Regions from separate parts of the Litoribacillus peritrichatus genome, predicted to be linked through region 2. Evidence: predicted binding sites of a transcription regulator. Region 2 holds the regulator's gene; the other holds the start of a gene.
The links. The regulator FliA, encoded in region 2, starts transcription of late flagellar genes. The targets are predictions, from matches to a motif close to CTAAAGTTNNNNNNNNNNCNGCCGATA.
Positions count from the first base shown of each region.

Region 1 (4,357 bases), 1.3 Mb from region 2:
CTTCGGCTCCTTTTTTGTTGCCTGAAAAAGGCTTAGTCGGTGTTATCAAACGTTATTTCGTAAGTGTACTCCTTACCTGTTATGTGGTCTGGAATTTTAGGTAACGGACTGGCCAGTAATACAGACCTCTTTGCTGCTCGATCCAAAGCCGGGTTGCCACTGCTTTGAGTTACTTTTGCAAAGATCACCGCTCCATTGCGCCACCAGGTGAATTTTACGGATGTGGGGTTGTTCAGGCCTTCGGGTGATGAAGAAATGGAGCGGTTCGGGCCGTTCAGAATCCAGGCAACGATTTGAGCTTCGTACTTTTCAGTGGCCGATAATTCTGGTTGAGCAATGGATTGTTCTGATTTTACGCTTTTCTTGCTGTTCGCTTGAGAGCTTTCACTGGCTTTTTTTTCTTTAGCAGAAGCAACTTCAGATATTTTAACGTCTTCGTTTGTGATGACGGGTTCGTCGACCTTAGCTACTTCACTTTCTTGGATACCTGCGGTTTGTTTCGGCGGGGATTCAGATTCCTGCAACGATTGGTTGTTTATATGATGTGTTAATTTTTCATTTAAATTAATTGTGGGTGACTTTGGCGATTCAATGGCTGCCTGAGCGGCAGCTGTTTCTTTCCGGTTTTTTATTTTTTCGGAGCCTGCCTGTTCTTGCTTTGCGCTATTGTTGGCATCATCTAAGTGCTCTTTTAATGCCTTAGAGGCTTCACTTGAGTTACTTGCTGTTTGGTCTTTATCTTTGGTGGGCGCTTCTTCTTGCGAGTTTGTGCTGGCCTTTATTGAGGTTAATTGGACTTCTACAGAATAAGATGTTTCATTTAAGGGAATGATTTGAGATGGTGCCGTTTGGTATAAAACGGCTATATGTCCTACGGAAGCAATGAGCATTGCGATTAACAATCGTATTCGTCTGGTTTGCATAGCATTTGAAATAAAATGTTAGTACTTGTTCGATAAAGTAACTCAAATGCTTTCATCATGAAAGTTATATTGCTAATCCCTTGATTTGATTATCGATTAGACAAATTCTATCGGTTTTTCACACTGATAGTTTTTATTTATGGATGTGATAGTAATATTTGCTAATCTCTTGGTAGGATTCTGATAATGCCGAGTGTATGATTTATTACTTTTTAAAGGATCATGCAATGAGTGCATGGTTTTGATATTTCACTCTTTTTCTAGGAGCAAACGCAATGAGCGTACTAGTAGGTAAGAAAGCCCCGGATTTCACAGTTCCAGCTGTTTTGGGTAATGGCGAGATCGTAGATTCATTCACTCTTTCTGAAGCGATCAAAGGTAAGTACGGTCTAGTATTCTTCTATCCTCTAGACTTCACTTTCGTATGTCCTTCTGAGCTTTTGGCTCTTGATCACCGTATGGAAGAATTCAAAGCGCGTAACGTAGAAGTTATCGGTGTTTCTATCGATTCACACTTCTCTCACAACGCTTGGAGAAACACGCCAGTAAACGAAGGTGGTATCGGTCCGGTTAAGTACACTTTGGCGGCTGACATGACTCACGAAATCTGTAAGTCATACGACGTTGAATCAGAAGGCGGTGTTGCTTTCCGTGGTGCTTTCATCATCGATAAGGAAGGCAACGTTCGTTCACAGATCGTTAACGACCTTCCTCTTGGCCGTAACATGGACGAATTGATCCGTTTGGTTGACGCACTTCAGTTCCACGAAGAGCACGGTGAAGTTTGCCCAGCGGGTTGGAACAAAGGTGACAAAGGTATGGACGCTTCTCCAGAGGGTGTTGCTAAGTATCTTTCTGAAGAGTCTGACAAGCTGTAATAGTTTGCTCACGTCTACTGCGCTTGCTAACTCGTCGTTAAAAACTGACTTAAAATGCTCACTTATAAAACATAAGCTCCGCTTTTTCGTCAGTTTTTGCCTTGATTTAGCTTCGCTCGCTACGACTGGAAAGTGGTAGTTAAGTTTTAAAGCTGAAGGTTATTTAGCTTTGAAATAAAAAAAAGAGCCATTCGTGGCTCTTTTTTGGTTTTGTATCAATCTTATTATTGAAAGAAAAGTCGATTTAGATTTTATCGAAATCTTCCATCTTCAGTTCTTCTTTGGCTTCTTCCACGCCTTTTGGTGGCCAGCCTCCCATTCGCATCCACTTGTTAACAATTTCACAGAACAGTTCGGCCGTTTTGATGGTGTCGTATCGGGCGGAGTGGGCTTCTTTATTATCGAACTCAATGTCTGCTGCGATACAGGCTTTCGCCAATACCGTTTGACCGTAAGCTAAACCGGCTAAGGTAGCGGTATCAAAGGTTGAGAACGGGTGGAAGGGGTTGCGTTTTATATCGCAACGTTCGGCCGCTTCCATTACAAAACCGTGATCAAAGGTGGCGTTGTGACCAACCAAAACCGCTCGATTACAACCTTCATTTTTTACTTTTTTGCGAATAACTTTAAAAATCTCGTTTAACGCTTCCTGCTCTGAAACGGCGCCACGCTCGGGGTCATTTGGGTCAATGCCTGTAAATTCCAGTGCACTTTTCTCAAGGTTCGCGCCTTCAAACGGTTCTACCGGGAAATCTATGACTTCATCAATGTGAAGCCAGCCTTCTTCATCCATGTGGAGGCATACTGCGCATATTTCAAGAAGTGCATCGGTTTTGGCATTGAATCCGGCCGTTTCGACGTCGATAACTACGGGCATGAAACTACGAAAGCGTTGGGCAAAAAGGGATTTTTCAGAATCAGACACAGATATATTTCCTAGGTTGAGGTGTTGCTCTCCATCACGACGGCAACGTCTCAGATGATCGATTGCCGCATTTTACTGTGTCTCATGGGCTTAAACCAGTTTCTATTGTGCTTATCTTTTTGGCTAACACATGCTTTCTGTTGCTAACGAATGTATTTACTTTGTAATGGTTCAGACTGTTGGCGTTGTTGATCATTACAAACGGATGGACGTGGATAAATGGAGCAACGATTTTTTACTGTCTTAAAACAGTTTGCTAATCGAGAGGGGGTATAGTTTAGGGGGCTGATCAGGAGAACGTTGTTCAGGGAGCGATTTTGTTTTGTTGAAGACACAATATTGACCACAAGTTTTCATTACAGTTTTTCAGTGATCTGCCGATGTGTCTCTATATGGTGGATTTTACTAACTCTAAATTGAATGAAGTTGGATACGCTGGCGTGCTTATAAACTCGACGATACATTGCATCAAACGATTAAGCGTTGGCTTGATCGGCTTGTTATTGCTTGTCACTACGAAGGCCTTTGCGACGGTGACATACGTTGCAGACTTTGATGAGAGTCAGTGGAAATTGCAGTCTTCGGTGTTTTCATGTTCGTTGACTCAAGAGATACCTTCGTACGGCAAAGGCGTCTTCTTTCGCCGTGCGGGTGAAAAAATGATTTTCTTTCTCACCACGCCTTATAGTCAGCAAAGAAAGGGGCAGGCGTCGTTAGTGATTGAACCTCCTAAATGGCGGCCTGGTAGTCCGGCCCGTCACATGGGGTTTGTGGATGTGGTTTCGGGAACCCGACCTTTTGAAGTGGAACCGGAACGTGCCAGCACCATGTTGGCCAGTCTGAACAGTGGTTTAATGCCTATGTTTACCCGTAAAAGCTGGTATCAGCCAGAACGGCCTTCGGTTCGTGTGGGCTTATCCGCCTTCGATTTTGAGCCCGTCTATCGAGATTTTTTGGGGTGCATCAGTGGTTTGCTGCCCGTAAATTTCGATCAGGTTAAGCGTTCGGTGGTGTTTTACGAGTCATCCGGGTTGTATCCCGAAGAAAAGTATTACCAGTTGTTAGACTATATCGTGATGTATGTGCAGGCCGACCCGTCGGTAAACGCCATTATCATTGATGGTCACACGGATGATATTGGTCGGCGCTTCAAGAACAGGGAGTTGTCACGAGAGCGTTCAGAGCACATAACCGATTACTTCATTAAAGCCGGAATTGCTGAAGATTTGATCACGACACGTTATCACGGTGAGCGATACCCGGTGGTGAGAAACCTAGGTAATGATGGTCGGGCACGTAACCGGCGGGTCACTATTCGTTTGGAACGGGATGAGCCTTTCCGGCCGAGCAATCTGGATTTCTTCTGATTGGTTGGGTAACTCCTTTACTATCGTCGGTAGACTTCTGAACCTGAAGGCTTCGATACTGGCCTTCAGGCGATATACCTTTCTTTTCAAAACTTTCTTTGTAACTTCTTACTCTAATTGCTAGGCATTATCGTTTCGCGCCAGTACAATAGGCCGATTTTTTAATTATCGGTGCCATATTGTTAAGGAGCCAAAATTCATGAGTGACGTTAATAAGGTCGTTCTAGCGTATTCCGGTGGTTTAGATACTTCTGTAATCGCAAA
Region 1 covers NZ_BAABBN010000004.1:1,722,326-1,726,682, reverse strand. The annotation lists gene ABD744_RS09060 (TonB family protein) at 33-902, opposite strand; gene ABD744_RS09055 (peroxiredoxin) at 1,199-1,801, shown strand; gene rnt (ribonuclease T) at 2,046-2,726, opposite strand; gene ABD744_RS09045 (flagellar protein MotY) at 3,119-4,093, shown strand; gene ABD744_RS09040 (argininosuccinate synthase) at 4,293-4,357, shown strand, end outside.
Region 1: ABD744_RS09045 (flagellar protein MotY) is a predicted target of FliA. The motif match lies at 3,083-3,109, and genes of this name have one in related genera.

Region 2 (4,357 bases):
GAACCCGGATTTAGAAGCCGCGCTGAACAACGCATCGAATGCGGTTTCCAGAAATCAGTGGGGCGGTGTTTCCGATGAGTTGGTCGGCTTGAATGAGCGGCTAGAAAATTCCTCATTGGAGTCTGCAGGTAAAAGATCTGGAGAACAGCCGTTTAAAAAGAAAGCCTCTATTTTAAGATCCAAATTCAGTAAGCCAGCTTCAAGTGCACGTCCAAGTGAAGATTTAAGTTCTATGAAGCAGGAGCTTCAGGGGTTGAAGCAGCTGTTGAGACAACAGCTTGAAGACCGGGAGATGGCGGATTATGCCAACTATCATCCATTGCACGCGGCAGCCTTAAAGCGTCTGAATCAAATGGGCATCAGCAACGGTGTCGCTCGCTCCATTGTTGATCGCATTACCGAAATGCACGATGAACAGGGTATTTGGCGAGAAGCGTTAACTTTGTTGGCGGATGACCTTCCTATTGCTAAGAGTGACTTATTGGAGCGTGGAGGGGTATACGCATTTTTTGGTCCGTCTGGCTCTGGTAAGACAACAACCATGGCTAAGTTAACCGCTAAATTTGCATTGAAGCACGGAAGTGAAGGGGTTGTGCTAATCTCTACTGACAGTCAACGAATTGGCGCTCATGATCAAATGCGGACTTTGGGACGGATTTTGAATGTTCCTGTTCGCGTGGTGGATAAAAAGCATTCTCTTGAGCAGCTTTTGAATACAGTCAGAAATAAGTCGTTGGTCATTATTGATACGCCGGGGGTTGATCCTTCGACATCTTCAATACATCAACAGCTTCGAATGGTTAAGCAGAACTCAAGTAATTTTAAGGCTTTTTTGACCTTACCATGCACATTACATAAGTCTGTTGTTACGAAAGTACTTGATACATATCAAGACTTTAGCTTGAATGGTTGTATTCTAAGTAAAATCGATGAAGCGGGTTCATTGGGTGAAATCATTGATGTTCTGATTGAGCGGGTCATGCCAGTGGCTTATGTGACTAACGGCGCAAGAATTCCTGATGACATTGAAAATGCCAACGCCGGTAATTTAGTCAGTAAAGCCGTTTATATGTATCAGCAGCTTAATGGTGGAGTTTCTGCTTTTGCGGATGAGTTAAAACAGGCAGAACAAGCATTTTCAAAAAGAATAGCGAGTTAATAAAAAGCATAAATTCAAATTTTTCTTTATGCTGATTTAGAAGAGTGCCACAGGAGTAGGTATGAGTAGTAGTCCAGTACAAGTAATTGCTGTCACAGGAGGAAAAGGCGGCGTTGGCAAGAGCAACGTTGCTTTAAACCTAGGGATTGCTTTGTGCGAAAAGGGGCGTCGGACGGTCTTGCTGGACGCGGATTTAGGATTGGCCAATATCGATATTCTGTTGGGGATTTCTTCCACTAAAACGCTTGAGCATGTTTTAAGCGGTGAATGCACTCTTTCAGAAATTATGGTGCCAGGGCCGATGGGGCTGAAAATAGTTCCCGCCTCCTCGGGAACGAAGCACATGGTGAATCTTTCTTCACAGCAGCACGCCGGACTTATTCATGCGTTCAGTGAAGTGTCGCATCAAATGGACGTACTGATCGTGGATACCGCAGCGGGTATCGCGGATGATGTGATCAGTTTTGTTCGTGCTTCCAATGAAGTGCTGGTGGTAGTAACGGACGAACCGACCTCTATCACAGATGCGTATGCACTCATCAAACTTTTAAACCGGGACTACGGTATGTATCGTTTCCGGGTTGTAGCAAATATGGTTAAAACGCAACAAGATGGGCGTAATTTGTTTGCTAAACTCACTAAGGTAACTGACAGGTTTTTAGATGTCGCACTGCAATATGTAGGGTCGGTGCCTTTTGATGAACAGGTAAAGAAATCGGTACAAAGACAAAAAGCGGTGCTGGAGGCTTATCCAAGATCCAAGGCTTCCATCGCGATCAGAGCTCTGGCGCAAAAGGCAGATGCCTGGCCGTTACCGACGTCGTCGAAAGGTCATTTGGAGTTTTTTGCAGAGCAATTAGTTCAATATAACGTAGGTTAGTTGTGTTGAAAGTTAATATTCAGAGTCAGACTGAAAGAAATGTAGGGTGTTGCTATGGCTGCAGTTAGTGGGGTTGTTATGTATTCGGAGACTGATCCTAAAGGGGCTCACAACCTTGTTCAGAAGTATGCCGGCCTGGTAAAGAAAATTGCGACTCATCTAATGGGGCGCTTGCCGCCAAGTGTTCAGCTGGACGATTTGATTCAGTCTGGGATGATTGGTTTGCTGGAGGCGGCTAAAAAGTACGATGCTTCCAAAGGTGCCAGCTTTGAAACATATGCGGGTATTCGAATTCGGGGTGCTATGCTGGATGAGATACGCCGTGGTGATTGGGCACCAAGGTCGGTGCACAGAAACGGCCGAAGAGTGATGGACGCCATCAAACAGGTGGAAGGCCAGACGGGCCGAGATGCGCAAGATAATGAAGTTGCTAAAGAATTAGGTGTGTCAGTCGATGAATACCATAGTTATCTCCAGGATTCGGTCGGCAGTAAGCTATTTAGCTTCGAAGAATTGATTGCAGAAGGTGAGTATCAGAAAGATGACTTTCATGGTACAACACCGGGACCTTTTGATGACGTTGCCAAGCAAAGATTTCGCAGAAAGCTTACAGAGGCGATTACGCGCTTGCCGGAACGTGAACGGTTAACGTTGGCTCTTTATTATAATGAAGAGCTAAACTTAAAAGAGATAGGTGAGATATTGGGAGTGAGTGAGTCTCGAGTAAGTCAGATTCACAGCCAGGCTGCGCATAGATTGAAAGCACGATTGTTGGAGTGGAATGACGAAAGTGCTTAAAAACTGCATAATTACTGGATAGTCTAAATCTAATGACTACACTTACTTTACAACCATATTCGAATGGAAATTCTATTTTCCATCAAGGTCTTGGGAGGTTATCTTGGACAAGAATATGAAAATTCTGATAGTTGACGATTTTTCAACTATGAGACGAATCATTAAGAATTTACTAAAAGACTTGGGGTTCACAAATACCCATGAAGCGGATGACGGCAGTACGGGATTACCTATGCTTAAAACGGGTGATTTTGACTTCCTGATTACTGACTGGAACATGCCAGGCATGACGGGCATTGACTTGTTACGCGCTGTACGTGCAGACGAAGCCTTGGCTCATACGCCAGTGCTTATGGTTACCGCCGAAGCGAAACGCGAGCAGATTGTTGCTGCTGCGCAAGCGGGTGTGAATGGCTATGTTGTAAAACCGTTTACCGCTCAGGCACTCAAAGAAAAGATCGAAAAGATCTTTGAGCGTGTGGATGCAAGTTAACCTTTAGTGACCGTTCTCGAAAGGGGAACCAAATGGCTGATAGTAAATCGGGCGGTCACCTGGAAGATATTCAGGATTCGATCCGAGAACATACAAAGTCGCTTGTAGATGCAGTGGAAGCTGGAGATTTTACAAGTGCTATTCAACATGTACAAAACCTATCTGATGTAAGGGATCAAAGTTTATATCGTGAAATTGGCCGTTTAACGCGGGGATTACACGACTCGATCAAGAACTTTGAGATCGATATATCCAGCAGTGAACAAGAAACCGATGAATCTAAAATGGCAGATGCGTCGGATCGTCTTGGTTACGTGATCCAATCAACCAACAACGCAGCAAACAAGACAATGGATCTTGTGGAGGAAACCATTCCTGTTGTGGATGACTTAAAAGCGGAAGCGGCTGAGTTATCGGTTGAGTGGGGGAAGTTACTAAGAAGAGAACTGGAAGTCTCCGATTTCCGGCAACTTTATAAAAAAATAGATGTGTTCCTGAAAAAGGTGGATGGCTCCGGTTCTACGATGTCCTCCAACCTCTCTAACATTCTATTGGCGCAAGACTACCAAGATTTAACCGGTCAGGTAATCCAAAAGGTTATCAAGCTGGTTAAAGGGGTCGAAACGGATCTTGTTGAGCTTGTTAAAATGGCCGGTTTGGTTGAACGAATTACCGGCATTGAAAAAACTCAAGAAGTTACCGAGGCGGCCGATGAACTGTTAGCAGAGGGTCCTATAGTCGACGCTGAAGAACGCGAGAATGTAGTGACCAGTCAGGATGAGGTGGATGACTTGTTGTCCAGCCTTGGATTCTAAGGAGTCATGAATGAGTTTCGAGGCCGATGAAGAAATCCTCCAGGATTTCCTGGTAGAGTCAGGGGAAATTTTGGAGCTGCTTCAAGAGCAGTTGGTCGAACTGGAGCAAAAGCCGGACGACATGGATTTATTAAACGCCATTTTCCGTGGTTTTCACACGGTAAAAGGCGGCGCAGGTTTTTTACAGTTAACTAATTTAGTTGATTGTTGCC
Region 2 covers NZ_BAABBN010000004.1:461,795-466,151, forward strand. The annotation lists gene flhF (flagellar biosynthesis GTPase FlhF) at 1-1,159, shown strand, start outside; gene ABD744_RS03260 (MinD/ParA family protein) at 1,221-2,039, shown strand; gene ABD744_RS03265 (RNA polymerase sigma factor FliA) at 2,094-2,837, shown strand; gene ABD744_RS03270 (chemotaxis response regulator CheY) at 2,953-3,330, shown strand; gene ABD744_RS03275 (protein phosphatase CheZ) at 3,363-4,145, shown strand; gene ABD744_RS03280 (chemotaxis protein CheA) at 4,156-4,357, shown strand, end outside.